DNA from 2 places in the Asticcacaulis aquihabitans genome. Region 2 is predicted to be linked to the other one. Evidence: riboswitches for the same ligand, from Rfam matches in the RefSeq annotation. Region 2 holds a riboswitch; the other holds the start of a gene.
The links. A riboswitch is a leader RNA that binds a small molecule or an ion and turns the genes downstream of it on or off. The one in region 2 is predicted to bind S-adenosylmethionine.
Positions count from the first base shown of each region.

Region 1: it holds a riboswitch for S-adenosylmethionine, as region 2 does, so the genes downstream of both, RCJ00_RS18845 (hypothetical protein) here and metX (homoserine O-succinyltransferase MetX) in region 2, are expected to answer to the same signal.

Region 1 is NZ_JAVGWM010000005.1:224,709-236,018, forward strand. Features, by position in the region: gene RCJ00_RS18835 (glycoside hydrolase family 31 protein) at 1-17, shown strand, start outside; gene RCJ00_RS18840 (glycoside hydrolase family 97 protein) at 224-2,062, shown strand; gene RCJ00_RS18845 (hypothetical protein) at 2,111-2,431, opposite strand; SAM-I-IV-variant riboswitch at 2,475-2,579, opposite strand; gene RCJ00_RS18850 (DUF6438 domain-containing protein) at 2,827-3,369, shown strand; gene RCJ00_RS18855 (ABC transporter permease) at 3,413-5,812, opposite strand; gene RCJ00_RS18860 (ABC transporter ATP-binding protein) at 5,809-6,438, opposite strand; gene RCJ00_RS18865 (sensor histidine kinase) at 6,504-7,715, opposite strand; gene RCJ00_RS18870 (sigma-54-dependent transcriptional regulator) at 7,705-8,913, opposite strand; gene RCJ00_RS18875 (TonB-dependent receptor) at 9,211-11,310, shown strand, end outside.
Region 2 is NZ_JAVGWM010000006.1:153,258-164,567, reverse strand. Features, by position in the region: gene RCJ00_RS19800 (3-keto-disaccharide hydrolase) at 1-223, shown strand, start outside; gene RCJ00_RS19795 (alpha-N-arabinofuranosidase) at 396-1,961, opposite strand; gene RCJ00_RS19790 (MarR family winged helix-turn-helix transcriptional regulator) at 2,038-2,475, opposite strand; gene RCJ00_RS19785 (organic hydroperoxide resistance protein) at 2,582-3,004, shown strand; gene RCJ00_RS19780 (TIM barrel protein) at 3,117-3,992, opposite strand; gene metB (cystathionine gamma-synthase) at 4,027-5,196, opposite strand; gene metX (homoserine O-succinyltransferase MetX) at 5,199-6,212, opposite strand; SAM riboswitch class I at 6,299-6,405, opposite strand; gene RCJ00_RS19765 (aminotransferase-like domain-containing protein) at 6,486-7,484, opposite strand; gene RCJ00_RS19760 (GntR family transcriptional regulator) at 7,512-7,865, opposite strand; gene RCJ00_RS19755 (DMT family transporter) at 7,977-8,840, shown strand; gene RCJ00_RS19750 (DMT family transporter) at 8,927-9,838, opposite strand; gene RCJ00_RS19745 (amino acid kinase family protein) at 10,021-11,310, shown strand, end outside.

The DNA.
Region 1 (11,310 bases), on a different contig from region 2:
TGAAATTTAAGCGATAGCCCGGCATGGCCAGCTTTAGTGAGCGCTCTCCGGCTGCAAGGCAGAGCGGTGATAGAACACGGCTGGCCATACACCCTGCGTCTTGGTTGCCAGTCGTTAAAATGCCGGGGTATCTCTAAAAGTGAAGAAATTTATCGCGCATCATATGTGCAATATGTATGATAATTTGAATCAAAAATATCCGTTCGAAAAAGTGTGATTGGTTATGAAAATTTCAGCCTCCTGTATCCTGCCCCTATGTGCGGGGTTGATCTCCTTGGTTCTGATGGCGTCTGCAGCGCAGGCGCGACAGGTCAAGGTCATGAGCCCAGACGGTAAGGTTGCAGCCACGGTTGATGACGATGGCGGTATCTTAACCTACCGTGTCACGGCCGATGGCAAGCCCGTTCTGGAACCTTCACCTATAGGCCTGCGTACGAACGGGCACGACTTGGGCAAGGCGGTGTCTATCAAGTCGTTTCGCCGCGGCAAAATAGATGACCGTTACCCCATCTTTGGTGGCAAGGCCTGGGCGAGTAACAAGGCGAATACGGCAACCATTTCTGTGGCATCGAATGGCGAGACGATAGAGGCAGATGTCCACGTGGCAAATGATGGTGTTGCCGTGCGGCTTAGACTCCCGGCCTTATCCGAACGCCGTATAGACGCCGACCAGTCGGGTTGGAAGCTGGCCGGTGGTAATCCACGGCTATGGGCGACAGAATTCTTTTCCGATTATGAGAATGTCTACGCTGAGACGACGTTGGACAAGATGGGGGACAAAAACTATGGCCTGCCCCTGACAGCCAAGGTCAATGGGCTTTGGGTCACGCTGAGTGAGGCCGCCGTTGTCGACTATGGCGACAGTTCCATCCATTTACATGACGGTATGCTCGTTACGCGTCTCTATGCCGATCCTGACGGTTGGCATACGAACGAGGCCGTCGTTCAGCCGTGGCGTGTCACCATCATTGCGCGCGACTTGACGCAGCTTGTGAATTCAACCCTGGTCCAGAACCTTAACCCGCCACCGTCAAAAGCGTTGGCAGAGGCAAAATGGATACGTCCAGGGCGTTCGTCGTGGCAGTGGCTGGCTATTGGTGACCCGCTGGAAAGCGATCAAAAGCAATGGGTTGATTGGACGCATCAACTTGGTTTCGAATATTACCTGATCGATGAGGGCTGGGCGAAATGGCAGCAGCCTTGGCAGTCTCTCGCCGATACAGCCACCTATGCCCGCGCGCACGGGGTTGGTATTTGGGTTTGGATTCACAGTAATGACGTGGCGACGCCTGCTGCGCGGCAAGCCTTGTTTCGTCGTTTTGCTGATATCGGTGTTGTGGGCGTCAAGGTCGATTTCCCACAAGGTGCCAACAGGGAATGGACCAACTGGTATATTGCCACTGCCAAAGAGGCTGCGGCTGATCATTTGATGGTAGATTTTCATGGTGCCGCCAAACCGTCTGGCACAGAGCGGACATGGCCCAATGTTTTGACCCGTGAGGGGGTGCGCGGGCATGAATGGCATATCACGCGCTATAACCGCAAGCTGCCGCCGGAACACGACACGATCCTGCCTTTTACGCGCTATGTCGTAGGCCCTGGTGACTATACGCCGACCGTGTTTGAGCCCAAGGAACTTCAAGGAAATAGCTGGGCGCATGAATTGGCCCAGATGGTCATTTTTACCTCGCCCTATCTGTCTATGGGCGGGCATCCCGCGACCTATTTGGCCAACCCGGGTCTGGACGTGTTAAAAGCTGTGCCCGCCATTTGGGATCAGACGCTAGTTTTGGAGGGCAGCGAGCCGGGCAAGGCCGTTGTGATGGCCCGCCGTCGCGGCAACGACTGGTACATTGCGGCCATCAATAATGGTGAAGCACGTGACCTGACGGTGAAACTGAGTTTCCTGCAAAAAGGCCCCTGGCAATTGGTTGGACTTGGCGATGATCAAGACAAGCCCGATGCCTATAATCGCCAGTCTAAGCCGGTGACGCCTGATCAATCAATCACCTTGAATATGCGCGCACGCGGCGGCTTTGTGGCGCATCTTCAAAAGAGATAGCCGGGGAGGCCCTTAGAATTAGGGAAGGCGCCCTTACACCTCATCCGACTAGGGAGGCGGGGCCGGAGATATCAGGTGCTCCACGGTGGCACACGCAACGCCAGGCACCATGGCGAGGCGTCCCACCAGCGATCGCGCCTCTTTAGGCTTGATACCCCTAACCCGTAGTTTGTGGTGTAGGGCGCCACCTGTGCGCGATAGGTTCATCCCGTCGAGCTTCGCGCCGATATGGCTGATTGCCATTAGAGCTTCTGCCGCAATATCCGCTTGGGTGTCTGTCGTCAGGTAAAAACAATGAGTCAGCACGCAGCCGGGAAATTCGCTGTCGAAATTATCATCAGCTGCGTGAAAGACGGTGGGCGCATTCATGCTTCAAGCCTTAAGCTTCAAGGTCTCGAAAGGGAGGCAATTGTAGATCCCATTTCGTTGCCGACGATCGGCCGCATCGCCAGAAGGCTGCCACCTTGCCTGGGAGGGCAGGTTGGCGTTGGGCTGAGCCCAACTCTTGATGCAAAAATCGGTATAGCCCAGCCCAGCAATTTGCTCAAGGCCAACAAGGTATAAGATATAAATTTTCTTACAGTGGATCGATGTGTAGGCCGGACGCAGTTAAGACCGTGCGCGCGCCAAGATAATGATAGCGCGTCGGACCATTCATGCGAGGTTCACTTTACGAACCCGATATAACCACAATGCGCAGGCACACTCACAGGCTGTTTAGATCGATCGGTCTGGACTAAGCCAAAATGTTTATGAGAGACGATATGCAAAATGTGACGAACCGGGTGGCCAATTTCACCTGTGCGGTGGGGATCGGCGTCGTTTTACTGACGCTTGGCGGATGCACGACCATGAACCCGCTGGCGCCCGGCGGAGCCGGGCCACAAAAGGAAACAATCTCATATTCAGTCGGCCCCTGTTTTGGCTTCTGCCCGGTATATTCGCTCGAAGTCACCCCCGCTGGACATGTCGCCTATATGGGAGAGCGCCACACCGCTGTCGTGGGGCCAAAAGAACGCGAGGCGGGTGGAAAGGCATATGATGCTGCGGCTAAAGCCCTTGCCACATTTCGGCCGGCGGATGGAATAACGGCCGACACGCAATGTGAGCAAAGACGTACAGATGCGCAACACTATGTGATTACCTGGACCAAGGCTGATGGCACAAAGACTGTCCTTCAGCATGATCGCGGCTGCATGTCGGCAAAGAACACAGAGCTCAATAAGGTGTTGGACGAAGTGCCGGTTCAGTTGGGTATCGGTGATTGGGTGAAGCAACAGACCGAACCCGGTGCGTCGCGCGGCTGATCCAGGCGATAATCAGGAGCAACATAATACCACCAAGCGCAGGTTATTTGTGTCTGAGCGCCGTTGTGCCGAAACGTTGCCGTGAGGAATAGAAGGAGTGCGCGGCGAGTGTGAGGACCGCAGACAGGGTCGCAACGGCGCTGGCAACAACAAAGCTTGTAAAGGTGAGGGGGACGTGATCGGCGAATGATCCTAGCCAGGTTCGCAGGACGAGCCATGCCACGGGCCAGGCAATAAGGTTTGATATCACCAGCGGTCGCCAAAAAGGCAGTAGTCTGCTTAAAAAGATGTCGGACGCGTTCGCCCCCAGCGCTCGATAGACCGCAATTTCTCGCACTTGATTACGTTTCAGGAAAATGGATACGCCCGTCAGTCCCAAGGCTGAGAGGACAATGGCGACTGCGGACACCAGATAGAACACACGCATTTGCTGGCGTAAGTCGTGGTATTGCTGGAGGAGATAATCCGTATATCGTCGGCGGTCGATGGGGCCGGCGCTTGGATCGCTCGCCAGCCAGGCTTGATCTATGAGCCCTTCCGTCCTGACGCTGTCAAATGCGCGAAGTCTTATATTCAACTGAATGAAATATTTGGCGAAATTATCGAACAGCATGGGCTCGATGGGTTCGTAAAGCGTCGAAAACCGAAGATCCGGGACGACCCCCACGATTGTCGAGCGCATTTTTGTTCTATCTGTCTCGTACTGGATGTCGTGACCCAGTGCGGCCTGAGGGTTTGCAAACCCTAACGCTCTCACCGCCGCCAGGTTGATCAGAACTTCCCGCGGCTCCTCGGGGGTCAGGTAGGTTCCAGACAGGTTTCGTCCCGCCACCAGGTTTACCCCGTACACCTTGAAAAAGTCCGGATGAACCGAATTGCGTGTCAAAGAGACAAGCGGACGTCCCGGCCGATTGATCCACCCCGGCCTTACAAAATCTGTCGTGGGAGTACCGAAGGATTCCGCAACGGCTTCAACGCCAGGCATTTGTAACAGCGCCGCCCGAAATTTGCGATCATCGACAGGCAACTCACCCAGCCTGACCATAATGACATTGTCGCCGGAAAAATTGAGGGCGCCCTCCGTCGCGAAGCTCCATTGGCGCGACATTGTTTGAGACGCAATTATCAGCACGATGACGAGCGCCATCTGCGCCGTGACCCAGCTCGTCCACTTGCTTGGGCTGTCGAACTCGGTATGGGCATTCGACGTAAGAGATCTCGACAATCCGTACGGCTTCGAGATGATCAAGGCGGGCACAATGGCGCTCGCGAGGGAGCTGACGATAACGCCGACGGTGACGATGCACAGCAGGCTGACAGGCCGGTGCCACAGCTCCAGGTTCAAATCTAGCGATCGGTTTAAAGTCGGCAGCACGCGTTCAAGCAAGGCGAGCGCGGCGATAACGGCCACGAAATAAACGAGGATAGCCTCTTTTAAGATCTGAACGATCAGATCGATCCTGCGGGCACCGAGAACGGTCTGGACCGCCATCTCCGATCTGCGTTCGCGCTTTTCCGCCAACACCAGACCGGCAAAGTTGATCGCGGCCAAAATGAGTGTCGCTAAGGCGACCAGGCTAAGGGCGGCGATTGAATCCGCGTGTCCCCTGGGTTTCATTTCGCCATCGCCGTGCGGTTGGAAGTGGAGGGACCGCAGAGGCAGAAAATGGTAGCCGACAGGCAGGTTGTTATCGCCTTGCCAGCGACGTTTTGTACTTTCAAGGAGTTTTGCCTGAAGGTTCGGTAGCGACGCACCGGATTTGAAACGCACGTATGTATAGGTGTTGGCCCACAGAAACGACGGATTGGTGTCGTACACGGACAGGAGATCAGTTTCAGGCGCCCCTCTGGCAAAGATTTCACGATCGAGGTGCGTATTGGCTGGGAAATCTTTCAAAATCCCCGTGACCCGGAACGTGAAATTGTCTTTCGAGATGAGCGTGCGCCCGATCACATCGGTTCGCCCAAAATAGGCACGGGCCATGCGTTCGGTCAGGACGATGCTTCCCGGCCGGGAGAGGGCGGAGCGAGGATGGCCAGACACGAAGGGAAGCTGAAGCACGTCAAAAATGTTCGGGTCAGCCCAGTAAAACCGTTCCTTAACCCAGCGGCGGGGTGTTCGCATCGGCCATTCCGCGGCACTCAATCTAGCGACGGCTTCAGTCTGCGGAATATCTGCACGCAGCCATCGGGCAACACCGGCAGGCGTTCTGTCGCTTGCGACCAAAGGGTGCTGCCGGGGGCCAAAGTCCGCAGATACGAAGTGAACGGTCTCGACGTTCGGAATAAACTGATCGTAGGTCAGCTCATCGTGGATATATAGTCCAATCAAAATGGCCGTGCCAAAACCGAGAACCAGGCCTCCCAACATAAGGAGGTAGACCGACCACCGCATGGCCAGCAAACGAAACGCGTTGGTAAAATCTGCTACGCCGGGGATCACGGCAGCCTGCGGCTGGACAGGTGGACAGCGCCATCATGCATTTCCACGATGCGTGAGGCACGGTCGGCCTGTCCCATGGCGTGCGTGACAATAATCACCGTTGTTCCGTGCCGATTTAAATCCTCCAGGATGTTGATGATCTGATTGGCGCTTTTCGAGTCAAGGTTGCCGGTCGGTTCATCGGCCAGAACAAGCGCCGGGTTGCCGACGATTGCACGTGCGATGGCGCACCGTTGTTGTTGTCCCCCGGACAGGTGTCGGGGTAAATGGTCAGCGCGATGCGCAATGCCGACCTTGTCCATCGCAGCGATGACCCGTTCGCGGGTATTGACCAGGCCATCGTGTCGGAAGCGCAGGCCCAGTTTGACATTCTCGAACACGCTGAGATGGTCGATCAGGTTGAAGTTCTGGAATACAAATCCGATCTGGGTGGCACGCAGTCGCGATAAATCCCGGTCGCGCAATGCCGCAACCTCTTGTCCACCCAGCCGGTACACTCCCCCTGTCGGTGCCTCCAGGGTTCCGATTATGTTCAGCAATGTCGATTTTCCGCTCCCAGATGGACCAATAATGGCGACAAATTCCCCTTGGTCGATCGCCAGCGTCACCCCTTTAATGGCGTGCACAGGTGGCTGCGTCTCAGTGTAACTGAACGAGATATCATCAAGTGCGATATAAGGGAGAGATGGCATTAGGTCTGCGTAGACTCGAGGAAGGGAGCCCCCTGAAACGGCACCGGAAATGAAAAGGTGAAGGTTGTCATTTGACCGTCTTCCTCTTCAAGGCGCAAATTCGCCCCATGAGCAAGAGCGATCTGTCGCGCAAGATTTAGGCCCGTGCCCGTACCCTTGCTTTTCGTGCTCATAAAACCGCTAAAGAGGTTTGGCTTCACACTGTCCGCAATGCCGCCGCCATTGTCTGAAATGCGGATGACCACATTCTGATGAACCTGCGCAAGCTCCATGACCACCTGTCTTGGTCCGGTCAGAGTTTCCGTCGCCTCGACGGCATTGGTCAACACATTTATGAGCGCCTGGCCAAGTTGCGTTTCATCAAGGTTCAGGCGGGGAATCGGACCTTCTGTGCGGAATTGAAAGTCTATGCCGCTCATGGACGGGGAGCGCTGAAACAACAGGAAAATATCTTCGACAAATGTCTTCGGATCGGCGGGTCTAAGGACCGGTTCGGGCAGACGGGCCACGGATCGGTACGCCTCGATGAAGAGGGTCAGGCTTTTTGCTCTGCGGGCCAGCATCTCCAGGGATTCCGTGGCCAGTGCGATGTCTGGCTTGTCATCAATGAGATAAGACCGGGCAATGTCCGCCAAGGACGCCACAGGCGTCAGTGAGTTCATAATCTCATGGCTCAATATCTGCAGGGTGTCGCGAAGGGCCGCCGCCTCGGCTTGGTTTACCTCGGTCTGGACATCGGTCAATGCGGCCAGAATAGAGTGCCCCTCCGTGTTCACCAGTTCACTCATACTGACGGAATACGAACGGCCCATTGCCGTGAGTCTGGGACGGACCCCCGGTGCGAAACTGAGGATGTCTGATAGCTCATCGCGATGCAGGGCTATCTTGTCATCGGTTCCGAAGACCTCCCGCGCCGCGCGATTTAGGGCAATCGGTCCGTTGTCTTCGTTATATTGAATGAGCGGGATGGGCACTTGGTCCAGGATAACGCGTAAATTGCTGTCAATCGGGCTGCGCTGTGTATCGCTGGAGGTCAGTTTGAAGGCCGGACCAGATGTCGCGAATAAGTAGGCGAGGAGGGCGATGAACAGCATGACTCCGATTGCAGCATTTGCCCATAGCGCATGCATGAGGGCGTCATAGGCAAAAACGCCAGCCCCTGCGAGCAGCAGGCAGGCCAATATGTGCAGTCCACGTGAGCTATAGACCATATTTCGTCATCCGACGGTAAAGGGCTGGCCGTGTCAGACCCAATTCTTGCGCAGCTGCGGAGACATTGAAGTTGCACCGTTCGAGCGCCGCTTCAATGATTGTCTTTTCGGTATCGGCCAGTTTCGGCGTAGGTGCCGGCGACGCCGTCGTTGCGTCAAAATCCAATCCCAACGCTACGTCAGATATTATATTTCCGCTTTCGCTGACGGCCGCGCGTTCGATCGCATGCCTAAGCGCGTGCAAATTATCGGACCAGGGGTTGCCTTTAAGTCGCGCCTGGACCTCGTCTGATAGCGTCTTTGGCGCCAAATTGTTTCTGTGGCACACGACCCTTACAAAGTACTCTGCAATGGGGACGATATCGTCTCGTCTCTCGCGAAGCGGAGGAATTTCCATGTCCAATGTGCTCACCGCATAGGTAAGGCCTCGATCCAATCCAAGATCCGTGCCCAAGCGTTCCGTCGTAGAGACGAGCCGGCTGTTTATAAGCGGCGCGCGGTTGAGCCAGTGGTGCAGGGCCGACGCAGACGCAGGTGTCAGGTTGTGAATATTTTCGACGATAACGGTCGTGTTGGGCTGGTCCGTCAAAGACTCCAGCGTCATTCCGCCAGCATCCAGGTGAACAAGGTGGGTCCGACCCGACAACCGGTGTAAAGTGGTCGCCGCTAGCGTCTTGCCAACGCCAACTTCGCCCCGGATAAGGACGGAAACGGTCAGGGAGGCATATCGGTCAAGAGTGTCTTTCAGGCGTCTGGTCAGTTGAGACGGACCTATCATTGCAGCGGGTTCCGGCGGGAGGGCGTCTGATTTACGGGATGCCACCGCTTGTTCGACCGCTTCGATCAGCCGTTCGTTGTTCCACGGCTTCATAATGAAATCGCGCGCACCGTTTCGCAAAGCCTGAACTGCGATGCCCAGACCGCTGTGGCCTGTGATGACGATCACCTGTGCATCGGGATCGTGGCGAAGGATATCGCGCAGGCACGCTAGTCCTTCGGCGCCCGATGTCTGTGCCCTCGTAAAATTCAGGTCGAGCAGAACCGCGTCGAATTTCGTCGACACAATACGGCTGAGCGCATCCTCAGGGGTCGGCGCCCCCTGAAAGCCGAATCCAGCCTTCGTAAGCAGCAATTCGGCCGTCCGTCTGATGTCGTCATCATCGTCGACCAAGAGGATATTGTTTAGTGAACGAGGCATGTACGGTTCCGGACAAAGCGGTCAGTGTGCCGGACACTTTAGTCCTACATATTGGAAAATGTCAAACGAAATTAGTGGGTTAGGTGTTGTTTGATTCCTTTGATATTATAATACAAACAAGAAATATTGGGGAGAGGCAGACACAATTACACATTCGCGTTCCATTGCGCCCGGATCGCATAAGACGGTCCGGCTCTGCAGTGGCAAATGAAGATCGGTGCATGGCAAAAGCACCGTCCAAAATGGCAAAAATTCAAAAATCAAAAGACCCGCTTTTTGACGGGGATGTAGGGAAGAATGATGAAAACCCAATTGAAAAAACTCGGCCTCATGAGCAGCGCATCACTCTTTGTGATTGGCGCCCTCTCGGTCACCGCGTCTGCGTTCGCGCAAGATGCTCCGGCGCCTGCCGACAACACCGTCGTTGTCGTCACCGGCCAGCGCGCCGCTTTGAAGTCGGCCCAAAAAATAAAGCAAACCTCCGGTGAAATCGTCGATTCGATCGTCGCGGATGATATCGGCAAGCTGCCTGATAGATCAGTCACGGAAGCTCTGCAGCGTGTGGTCGGTGTTACCATCGACCATAACTTCTCGAAGGGGGACCCGGAACACTATTCGGTCGAAGGCTCCGGTGTGAACATCCGCGGTCTCACCTATGTCCGTTCCGAGTTGAACGGCCGCGACAGCTTCTCGGCCAACGGTGGCCGTTCATTGAATTTTGAAGACGTTCCGCCCGAACTGATGGCCGGTGTCGACATCTACAAGAACCCATCGGCAGAGCAGATCGAAGGCGCCGTCGGTGGCTTGGTGAACCTGCGGACCGCATTGCCTTTCGACTACAAGGGACAAAAGGCGGCCGTGTCCATTCAGGGCACCTATAGCACGCTGAAAAAAGGCGATGTCGATCCGTCGGCTTCCGCGCTCTATTCCAACCGCTGGAGCACCGGCGCCGGTGATTTCGGCGCGTTGTTCGACATAGCCTATTCGCGCAGCGGTACACGCACGGACGCCTTCCAGGTTGAGCCCTATTATCCGCGTACAAATATTGTACCGGGCAAAACCGTCTGGATTCCCAAGGGTGCGCAATGGCGTACGCTTGAGTTCGACCGCAAGCGTTTCGGCGCCTACGGCGCCCTGCAATGGCGTCCGAACGAGGACCTTCTGACGACCTTGACCTTCTTCAACTCGCACTATGAAATGCAGTGGAATGAGCAGGCCATCTTCGCCCAGTCCTCACCCTACAATATCCAGGTGTCCAGCGACGCCACCTATGACGCCAATGGCGCGCTGTTGACCGGCACGCTGACGGACCCGACCGATGGCGGTATCAATTTCGGCGACGATACCCGCACGTCGACCCGTAAATCCGATACGACGGACGTTGCGTGGAACCTGAAGTGGACGCCGTCCGACAAGTGGACCCTCACTACAGACCTGCAATATATCCGCGCCAATACCCGGAGCTTCGACTCGACCGTAGCCACCGGGGTGACCATCCCGTCTGAAACGCTCGACCTGCGTGGCGATGTGCCTCGGATCACCGTTGATGAAGCCTATCTCGCGAACGCCAATAATTATTATTGGGCATTCACCATGGAGCACATGGATAAGAGCATCGCTCACGAGTGGGCCTGGCGCGCTGATGCCAAGTACGACATCGACAAGGGTTTCCTGAAAGATGTTCGTTTCGGTGTCCGCACCACGGATCGTGACGCTACAACGCAAAACTCTAACCCTAGCTACAATTGGGCTGCCATCACGCAGCCGTGGCAAATCGGTTGGGATATTTCGGGGCTTGCCTATTTGGGCGATCCGCGCTTCGCTGGCAACACGAGCCTGCACAGCTTCGATAACTTCTTCAATGGCAAGCTGTCGGCGCCGTCCCTTGTCTTCCCGAACGTCTCTCTCGCCACCGGTTATCCGGACAGCTACACCGCGTTGCACAAGTACCACGACATCCTGTGCGCCGAAGCGCACGGTGGTGACGCCAGCGCTTGCTCGCCTTGGACACCAGCCACCTTCGGAACCGATCCCGCAGGCACCAACAAGCAAACGGAGACTACCCAGGCGGTCTACACACAACTGCGGTTCGGTTGGGACAATCTGAAGTATCCGGTCGACGGCAATATCGGTATTCGTTACGTCCAGACCGATATGACGGCCTTCGGCTATACTGTTTTCAGCCCCACTGCGCCGAACATTCCGGCGGGTAACACGGTCGGTGGTGTGACGATTCCGAACATCCCAGCCTACGCGAAGGCGGAAGAGTTCCACAACAAGTTCAACAATGTCTTGCCGAGCTTGAACCTGCGTATGAAGGTATCGCCTGAGTTCCAGGTGCGGTTCGCCATCGCCAGCGCTTTGTCACGTCCGGACTTTACCCAGCTGCAAGGCTAC
Region 2 (11,310 bases):
TACGCTCGACCTCTACGTCTTTGCCAACCACGCTGTCCATGTCGTCAACGGCGTGCCGGTGATGGAAGTGTGGGGCATCTGCGACAAGGCCAGCGAAAAGGCGCCATGCCTGCCGTTGATCCGCGGCGCCATTCAGTTGCAGTCTGAGGGCGCGGAAACCTTCTTCCGCAATATCACTCTGGAACCCATCTCCAGTCTGCCGGCCATCGAACTGGCCAAATAGCGACCATATGGCCGACAAAAAGCCCCGCCGCGAGAGCGCTTTCCGAAAAGTGTGACGCACTTTTCGGATAAAAAAGAGCGTTAAAACAAAGGTCTAGAGCATTTTTCCGATTCAACATGGTCGGGAAATGCTCTAGACCCGGCGAGGCTTGATCTGGCGGGTAGGGCAGTGACTATTCCAGCACTACGACCGTCACCGACTCGGGTGCGACCTTCAAGGTGAGGGCGCAGTTCTTGGCTGTCGCCGAGAAGGCCTTCGGTACGACAAGGTTCGGCTTGTCAAAGGTGTTGATGCTATCGATTTTCGGTGCGACCAAGGTCTGGCCGGTTGCCTTTTTCGGTGTGAAGCCCAGGATGGATGCATCGACTTCCAGAGGCTCATCCGGGTCGATATTGGTGATGGACAGATAATATTTGCCGTCCTTGCCCTTGGCAGCCACAATATCGGCGCGTGGCAGGGTGACCCCGTCATGGCTATAGGTGCCGGCATCGTAGCTGACCGGAATGGCCTTCGAATCCTGGAACGGCACGTACATCTTGAAGACATGATAGGTCGGCGTCAGCACCATCTTGTCGCCATCGGTCAGGATCATGGCCTGAAGGACGTTGATCATCTGCGCGATATTGGCCATGCGCACGCGATCGGCGTGGCGGGTGAAGATGTTGATCGACACCGCCGCCAATATGGCGTCGCGCTGCGAATTTTGTTGGACCAGGAAGCCCGATGTGCTGCCCGGCGTCTGGGCGTACCATGCACCCCATTCGTCGACCGCCAGCGCAACCTTCTTTTCAGGGTCGTACTTGTCCATGATGGCGCTATGCTTGCTGACCAGCTCTTCCATGCGCAAGGCGGTCTTGATCACCTTGGCATATTGCGTCTCGTCGAAGCCGGACGCCGGCTGGTAAGGGGGCCATTGCTCAAAGCCGGAATAGAAGTGCAGCGACAGGGCGTCGACTTCGCCGCCCTTGTTCTTCATGAAGGTTTCGGTCCAGTTGTAGTCGTCGACATTGGCGCCGGAGGCGATCTTCTTCATGCGCTTGTCGCCGGTTTGCGCCGGGTTGTAGTTTTTGGCATAGGTGGTGAACTGGCGGAATTCGTCGGTGTAATGTTCCGGCGTCATGTTTCCGCCGCAGCCCCAGCTTTCATTGCCGATGCCGAGGAACGCGATGGAATAGGGCGCGGGATGGCCGTTTTCACGGCGCGCCATGGCCAGGCTGGTTTCCTTTTCCGAGGTCATATATTCCAGCCATTCGGCGGTTTCCTGCGGCGTGGATGAGCCGACATTGGCCGAGATATAGGCTTCCGAATCGATCTGACTCACGAAGTCCATGAATTCATCCGTACCGAAGGTGTTGGGTTCCAGCACACCCCCCCAGTTGGAATTGAGCGTGACGGGACGCTTGCCCGTGCCGATGCCCTTCTGCCAATGATATTCGTCGGCGAAACAACCGCCTGGCCAGCGCACGTTCGGGACATGCAGCGCTTTCAGGGCCGTCACCACATCATTGCGGATGCCGCGCGTGTTGGGAATGGGGGAATCCTTGCCGACCCAGATGCCGCCATAGATTCCCGTCCCGAGATGTTCGGCGAATTGTCCGAAGATGTGGCGGTCAATCGTCGCGCCGGGCTTGGTGGTGTCAACCGAAACCTTGGTGACGGGCGTGGCGGCTTCGGCCATGGCGGTCCAGCCGAACGCCATAAGGCCAAGCGCCGTCAAGGAAATGGCGGTGTTGCGCATGAAATAAGTCCTGTCCCTGGGATTTTTATAAGATCTTTATTTTGTAGGACAATTGATGGGGGCTGGCAAGCGCCTTCTATTCACGCAGGTTTTCCCCCAGCACGCGCACCTGGTCACGCAGAGTGTTCAATTGATCGAGCGTCAGGCCCGAGGCACATAGTAGGGCGGTGGGGATCGCGCGCGCCTTGTCACGCAAGGATTGGCCATGTTCCGTCAGGTGAATGCGGGTGACGCGTTCATCGCGGGCGTCGCGTTGGCGTGTGACGAAACCGCCCTTTTCCATGCGCTTCAACAACGGCGTGAGCGTACCCGAATCGAGTTGCAGGGGCTGTCCCAGTTCATTGACCGACCGGCCATCCTGTTCCCACAGCAATAGCATGACAAGATATTGCGGATAGGTCAGCCCCATCGGGTCGAGATGCGGCTTATAGGCCTGGGCGAAGGCATGGGCTGCCGAATAGACGGCAAAGCACAACTGATTTTCCAGGCGTAGTTCGGGTGGGGAGGCGGACATTATGGGACTTTCTCACATTCGTTTGAAAGATAGTGCGCAATTTAGTTGACATCAAATTGTACACAATATAATTGTGCATCATTGAATTTTCAAAAGGAGACTACCCATGACCCAATCGATCACCGCCGTTTACACCGCGCATGGCAAGGCCACGGGCGGCCGCGAAGGCACCGCCTCTGCGGGCAATCAAAATCTGACATTGTCCACACCGAAGCAACTCGGCGGCGCGGGCGGTGACGGCACGAATCCGGAAGAGCTGTTCGCCATGGGCTACGCCGCCTGTTTCATCGGTGCGCTAAAGTTCGTCGGCGGTCGTGACAAGGTGGCCGTGCCGGCCGATACCTCGATCGAATCCAGCGTCGGCATTGGCCCGATCCCCGCCGGCTTCGGTATCGAAGTTGAGTTGAAGGTGTCCCTGCCGGGCGTCGACGCTGCCGTTGCCGACAAGCTCATCGAAGAAGCCCACAAGGTGTGCCCTTATTCGAACGCCACCCGCGGCAACATCAATGTGAACCTGATACGCGTCTAAACCGTCGTCTTAGAGCATTCGTCGGCCCAGTTGAGCTGCCTCAAGGCTCTAATTTTTTGCTCTAGATAACCTGTTGAAAGCTCTTCGGCCCTGGCCGGAGGGCTTTCCTGCGTCAAACGAGGCCGGAGGCTTGAGACAGGGATACCGCCTCGCGAACGGCGCGCTCATTGTCCTTGTCGAGCGGGAAGTATTCCAGGCCCATCGGGCCCTTGTAACCGGCCGCTCGAATGGCCTTGAGCAGATTGACGTGATTGACTTCGCCGGTGCCGGGCTGATAACGGCCGGGCACGTCACCCAGTTGCACATAGCCAACCGTATCCACGCCGGCGGTGAACTTTTCTATCAGATCGCCGTCTTCCAGCTGCATATGGTAGAAATCCCACTGGATCTTGACCATCGGCGAATTGACCGCGCGAACGATGCCTGTCGCCGGTCGTGAGCCGTTGAGAAGATGCCCAATGTGGTTGACGGTATTGAAGGGCTCGACCAGCGCCATCAGCCCGGCCGCTTCGAGGAGCGGGGCGATGCGCATCAGGCCTGCCGTATAGCCGCTCAGCATCGCTTCCCGCGACAGGCCATCGACCAAATGATGCCCGACCAGGGTGATTGCCTTGCACCCCAGTGTAGCAGAGTCGACAATGGCCTCTTTGATCATCGCCACCAGGGCCGGATGGTTGGCGGGATCGGAAAAATTCGGGGCCGTCGGCGCATATTGCGTCAGAACCAGCCCATTGGCATCGAGCAGCGCGCGTGCGCGGGCTGCATCCATCTTGTCGTCTTTGCGCCGTACTGGCCAGAATTCCACTTGGGTAAAGCCGGCCCGCGCCGCCAGTGCAAACCGGTCGGCGAAGGGGACTTCGGTGAACCAGGTATCCAGATTACAGGCAAAGGGGCGGAGCGCGATTTTACGATCGGGTACGGCGGCGGCGATGGGCGTCGCCGCCAGCCCGGCCATGGCAAAGGCTGCCCGGCGCGTCAAATGGGTCATAGAGTCCTCCTTGTTTGAAGGCACTCTATGACGGTCAGACGATTTGGGAAAGCCCGTGATCGAGCGCGGCGATCAGGTCGGCCGCATCTTCCAATCCAATCGACAATCGGACCAGTCCCTCGCTGATACCGGCGGTCGCCAGAGCTTCGGGCGACATGGCCGCGTGCGTCATCGAGGCCGGATGCACGATCAGGCTTTCTATCCCGCCGAGAGATTCCGCGAGTGAGAACAGGTCGATGTGGTCGAATAGCTGCTTCACGGCTTCCAACCCGCCTGCCAGCTCAAAGCTCATCATCGCACCGAAACCGGCCTGTTGGACCTTGGCCAATTCGTGTTGGGGATGGCTGGGCAGACCGGGATAATGGACAATCTTGATCTTGGGGTGGTTGTGCAAAAACTCAGCAATGCTTTGTGCCGACTGTTGCTGCTGGCGTATGCGAACGAACAGGGTGCGGACACCGCGCAGGGTCATGTAGCTATCGAACGGTGCGGCCGTGGCGCCGACGCAGTTGGCCCACCAGCGATAGGTGGTGACGTCTTCCGGGGTGGTGCAGACCAGGGCGCCGCCGATGACATCGGAATGGCCGTTGATATATTTGGTCGTCGAATGAACAACGAAATCCGCGCCGAATTTGATCGGGTTTTGGAGGGCAGGCGACAGGAAGGTGTTGTCGACCGCGACCTTCGCGCCGGCCTTGTGCCCCAGGTCGATCAGTTTTTTCAGGTCGATCAGGCGCATCAGCGGGTTAGACGGTGTTTCGAGCAGAAGGAGCGCTGTCGGTTCCGACAGGGCGGCCGTGACGGCTGCGTCGTCGCCCTGATCGACATAGACCAGATCGATCAGGCCTTGCTTGTGGCGGGCATTGAGCAGGCGTTGCGTGCCGCCGTAGCAATCGTGCGGAACGACAACCCGGCGATTGCCAGGCAGATCTTGCCACAGAAGGTCGAGCGCGGCCAGTCCGGATGCCACCATCACGGCCCCGACGCCGCCTTCCAGTTCGGCAATGACCTCGGCGATGATTTCGCGCGTCGGATTGCCTGAACGCGCATAGTCATAGGTACGCTTCTGGCCCAAGCCTTCGAAGGTGTAGTTGGTGGTCAGGTAGATTGGCGGCATCACGGCGCCATGCGCCTTGTCCGAATCGATGCCGATATTGATGACCTTTGTGCCGAGCTTGGCGGTCTTGAGATAGTCTTTTGACATGATCACTCTTTGAGAGATGTACGAACGATATCGGAAACGAGCTTGATTTCCTTAAGGAAAGCATCGTGTCCATAAAGTGAGGGAAATTCGATGAAAACGCTGTCGCGCAGTTGTTCGTGCAGCGCCTTCATGTCGTCATAGGGGACCAGACGGTCTGTCGGCACGGCGGCCAGGAAAACCTTGGCCTTGATCTTGGACGGATCGACCCGGTGACGGTCCAGGCTGTCAGACATGGAAATCCAGCGATTGACGTCGGTTGCCGAATAGGCGTCGCCACGTGCCCGCAAATATTGGCAGACGACATAATTGCCGCCGGCGGCTTCGGGCGCCGGACCGTCGAACCGCTCGGAAAATTCGGCGTCGGAGCGGTAGGTCGTCATGGCCAGTTGCCGGGCGAGCGATATGCCTTCGGCGGGCTTGCCATTGTCCTGACCGAACTTCAGCATCCGGCGTTGCAGGCCGCGAAACGCCGTGGCCATGGGGTGGGCGCGGTGGGCGGCGGATATGATGCACAGGCGTTCGACCGCGTCGGGGTAGAGTTCCGCAAAGGCCAGTCCGATCATGGCGCCGTAGGAGGCGCCGACGAAATTATAGATTTTATCAACATTGATTTCGTCGAGCAACAGCTTAACCAACCGTGCCTGATCGTGAGTGGTGATGGTATAGACCTTGGACGCGGGCAGGCGTGGGGCGAATTCGATGGACAGCACACGAAACCGGTTGAGATCGAGCGCTTCGCCGGGGCCCGCCACCCCTTCCCACCACCCGGGCGCGGTTTCGGTCGAATCTTCCTTGGCGAACAGTACGCGGCCGGCGGAAATCCCACCGGCCGCCACAACGACCGGCGCATCCTTCGGGCCGTACAGGCGCGCGACGACGTCCGTCTGCTCCAGCTTCATGCCGCTTTGAAGGCGGAAGTCGGCGGGCAAGGCGGCGGTGATGTCGGTGCCAATCAGATCGGGCGCGGCTGCGCGCGAGGGATCTAATGCCTGAGGTGTCAAGGTTGGGGCGTTCATGGTGTGTCCGGTCACGGGGGGTATAAAATCATCGCGACCAGCCGAGAGCAGACACTACGCCGCGCATCCGCACGGGACGAATCATCCTCTCATCTGTCAGGGAAATGCGCCCTGTAGGAGTTGGCACCATTCTGCGTTTGCAGCGGTTGCCCCAGCGTCGTCGGGCCTTTCCCTCGACTGGTCTCGATGAGTGTCTCGCTTATGCGGAAAAACCGCGGCGGCGTCAAGAGTGGGAATTGGGCGGGTTGGCGGGCACATATCTTGGCGCAGGCGTCAGCCCAGTTTGCGCTTCAAGGTGTCCATCACCGCATTGTCTTGCATCTGGGCGATATTGACGCGCATGAAACCGCCGGCGGTCTGGGACAGGCTGAAAGCATTGCCGGGCGCAAGCACCACTCGCTCCGTCAAGGCCTGACGTGCCAGTTCGGATGCATCGACGCCCGCCGGCAAGGCACACCAGACGAACATGCCAGCCTGTGGGACATGCCACGGCTGAATCCCGAGACTGGCTAAGGTTTTCAGTATGCGTGGACGTAGATGTGCCAACCGTTCGCGGACATCAGCCATGTGTTTGCGGTAATGGCCGCCGCTGAGCAGATGATACAGCACCTCCGCAGACAGCGGATCATGGCTGAAGGCGGTCGCTATTTTGAGATCGATCAGGGGCGCCAGCCAGTCGGCGCGGACAGCGATGAAGCCGCAGCGGATGGCCGCGGACAGCGTCTTTGAGAAGCTGCCGATATGGATCACCCGGTCAAGACCGTCGAAAGCTGCCAGACGGGGCGCCGGGTTGTGTTCGAAATCGGCGTAAATATCATCTTCGATGATCAGAAGGTCGTGCGCCTGGGCCAGTTTGAGCAGGCGATGGGCGGTGAGGGGCGATAAGGTGGCCCCGGTCGGATTATGCAGGGCCGTATTGGTGATGTAGAGGCGGGGCTTGTGGGCGATCAAAGCGTCGGCGAAGGCATTGAGGTCCGGGCCGTTGGGTGTGACGGGAACACCGACGACCGTGACGCGGTGGGCACGCAACTGTGCCAGAAAATTGAAATAGCACGGGTCGTCCACCAGAACGGTGTCGCCGGGCGTCAGTAAAAACCGGCACAGCAAGTCTATGGCCTGGGTGCCCGATCCTGTCAGCAGGATCTGTTGTGGGCCTGCTTCTATGCCGTGTTCCGATAAGCGGCGGGACAGGATCTGACGCAAGGGCGCATGTCCCATGGGCGTGGCATATTCGGTCAGGTTCACCCGTTCATCCCGTGCCAGGGTCCGCATAGCCCGGCGGATATCTGCGTCGGGCAGTCAGGATGACGGCAACCATCCGCAACCGGGTTTAAGGTAGTCGCCTTCGGTTTCCAGTGATTGCCGTGATATCCACAGGGGATCAACGTGAAGGTCTAGTTTCGGACCTATGGCGGCCAGGGTCATCGGCGGATGCGGCGTGGCGACGAAATAGCCGGAACCGCGCCGGGCGGAAATCACGCCTTCGGCCAGCAGGCGGTCATAGGCTTCGACTACGGTCGATTTGGACACCTTCTGCATCTCAGCCATGGCGCGGACGGAGGGCAGGCGCGCGCCTTGCGCCAATTGTTGACGCGTGATGCGGTCCCGGATTTGATCCATGACGTGGGTCGTTAATGTCGGCGCGATTGTCATAACTGTACTGCTTTCCATACCATGACAGTTTGGGTCAATTTTACTGAATCGTCTCTGTCGAGGCCAGCCCCTGTTTGGGCATAGAGCTGTTTGTTACGTATGGAGACAGTTATGGACACGAAAACGATCGGCTGGATCAACGGGGGACTGGGTATATTGGCGTTCAGCGGTTCCCTTCCGGCGACAAAGGTCGCGGTACAGGCCATGTCGCCCTATTTCCTGACCGGCGCTCGGGCCGTGATCGCGGCAGGGCTGGCGGCGGGGTGTCTGTGGGTATTCCGCGCCGCACGGCCTGCGGCGCGTGACATTCGCTCTCTGATTTGGGTCGCCTTGGGCGTGGTCGTAGGCTTTCCCTTGCTGTCGGCCATGGCTTTGCAACACATCAATTCGGTGCATTCCATCGTCTTTACCGGCTTACTGCCTATCTCAACGGCCGTCTGCGCCAGCCTGTTAGGTGAAAAGCATCCGCCGCGGCTGTTCTGGTTGTTTTCCGGACTGGGTGGTGCGTGTATTGTCATATACGCCCTGACGCAGGGCTTTTCAGTCTCGCCCATCGGCGACCTGCTCATGCTGGCTGCCATCGCCGTCTGCGGTTTCGGCTATGCCGAGGGGGCGCGGTTGTCACGTCGCCTTGGCGGCTGGCAGGTCATTTGCTGGGCCTTAGTGGTCGCCTTGCCGGTAATGTTGATCCTGGCTGTCATGACGCGTCCGGTGGATCTGTCGATTATTACGTGGCCGGCTTGGGTGAGTTTGGGCTATGTTTCAGTTTTTTCTATGCTTATCGGCTTTGTCTTCTGGTATCGTGGCCTCGCCATGGGCGGTATCGCCGCTGTGGGCCAGTTACAACTTATGCAGCCGTTCTTGGCGTTGATACTGGCTGCCTGCCTGCTGAAAGAACCGATCGGCGGTGCTGTGATCGCCGTGATGGCCGCCATTGTCGCCTGCGTGGCCGGCGCGCGGCGTTTTGCGACTTAAGAGCGCTAGTCGAACGTGATTCACGTTAGACTAAGGTAATTAAAACAAGGTATTATACATATTATCTGACCTGGTTGGGCGGCGATCTATGCCGCCTGCCGGGCAGGGCGCAGACGGCTCCATTCGGACAGGATTATACCGGCGCTGACCAAAATCAGGGCGACGACATGAAAGACGCGCAGGGGTTCGCGCAGGATCAGCACGGCCAGGAAGACCCCGAATATCGGTAGCAGATTGATAAACAAGCCAGCGCGATTGGCACCGATCAATTCTATTCCCGCGATATAGGTGGCCGAGGCGACAAGGGCGACCAGTATGGCGGCATAAAGCACGACGCCACATCCTGTTGCGTCGGGGGCGGTGAACGGGTGCGTTGCATAGCGCCAGGCCAGGAATGGTAGACACGTCAGGGCGGCGCCAGCGCAGGGTATGGCCAGCAGGCTTTGCCAGTGCAGAGGTGGTTTCCATTTGAGGCTGACCGTGTAGCCGCCGTAAACCAGGATGGCCAGTAGCATCATGGCGTCGCCGGCGTTCAGCTTGAGATGCAGTAACCGGTGAATATCGCCGTGCGTGGCGGTGATGACCACCCCAGTGACGGTCAGGACGAAGCCAATGAGTTGCGCTACCGTCGCGCGGGTTCGGAACAGGATGAAGTTGCCGAGAAAGATGATCAGCGGAATGCCCGCTTGCTCGATCATCACATTGACGGCCGCCGTCTGGGTGAGGGCGGAATAGAGCAGAATATTGAACAGGGCGAAGCCGGTGGCGCCGTAGCCCAGCAAAAGTGGCCAATGCGCCTTGATGACCGGCCAGTCGCGTTTCAACGGTTTCAGCGACAGGGTGACGATCACTATGGCCGCGATCCACCAGCGCAGGGTGGTGAGCAGGATAGGATCGACATGGCCGACGCCGATCTTGCCGGCGACGCTATTGCCCGCCCAGATCAAGCTGGTCAGGATAAGAAGGGCGTAGGCTTTGACGGGGGCACTAGAAGACATATCTGCTCTTAGCGTTCACCGAGGGGCCGATCAAGACAGGACGAGCCTGGTCGCAACTGTTCGTGGCAACTGATTTCCAACGAAACCACACCGAAGAATAACCAAGGATTTGAATGTTTTTTCTTGGCTCTAGCGGAAAAGTCTTATAGCGACCGTGCAAACTGCTCTCAAACAGGTGAATTATGTCTATCCTCGTCGTCAAGTTCGGTGGTTCGGTTCTCACGAGCGAAAGCGCGTTGCAACGCGCCGTGGCGGAGATTTACCGCTATGTCCGCGACGCACATAAGGTGATCGCCGTTGTTTCGGCCTTCAAGGGGCAGACCGACCAACTGCTGCGCCTGGCCGGCAGCTATACCCAGGCCTCCGTCTCGTCGGCGACCCCGCATCTGGTGGCGACCGGCGAAATGCGTGCGGCGACCTTGCTGGCCATGGCGGCGGAACGCTCCGGTATCGTGACGCGCTTCCGTTCGGCCTATGAAATCGGCCTGATTGCGGATGGCGAACACCTGAATGCCAATCCCATATCGATCAAGGCCGATGTTTTGACGCGCGATCTTGAAACCGTCGATCTCGTCGTCGTGCCGGGATATGTGGCCGAAAACGCCGCCGGTGAACCCGTGCTGCTCGGCCGTGGCGGTTCGGACCTGACGGCCGTCTATATCGCCAAGGCGCTGAACGACGCAGGCGTGAATGCCACCGCCCGTTTGATCAAGGACGTTGACGCCGTCTATGACGCCGATCCCGCGACGGTCGGCGATTCCGCCAGACCGTATGAAGGCCTGAGCTGGAACGAAGCGCTGAAGATCGCCTTCCCGGTCGTACAGGGTAAGGCCATGCGCTATGCCGCAGACAACGGTCTGACCGTCGAGGTTGCGGGTTTGGCCAAGGGCTACCAGACCGTGCTGGGCGGTCAGACGGCCTACCGCAAGACGCCTACCCTAAAGCGTCCGATCCGCATCGCCGTTATGGGCGCTGGCGGCGTGGGCTCAAAGTTCCTGGAACGGTGCCTGGAATGGAGCGATCTGATCGAGGTCGACCGCATTCTGGTCCGCGACGCCTCCAAACGCCGCGATCATCCGCTGGCCGCCAAGTTCACCTCCGACGCCCGCAACTTCGTGCGCAACGATGTCGATGTCTTCGTCGACATCGGCACCGGGGTTTCGCCGTCGGCCGAATTGCTGGAAGGCTTTCTCAAGGCAGGCGTCAGCGTCACCAGCGCCAATAAGCAGGCCGTCGCGGCCTCAGCGGACAAACTGCGCGCCGCCGCCAAGTCGTCCGGCGCCCTTCTGACCTATTCCGCCTCCGTCGGTGGTGGCGCCCCGATCATCGAGGCGTTGAAACGCGCCGCCGCGGCAGGGCTCAAAGTGACCTCGCTGGCCGGTGTACTGAATGGCACGTCGAACTTCGTGATCGACCAGGTCGAGTCGGGCAAGAGTTTCGACGCCGCCATGGACGAAGCGCGCCGGCTGGGC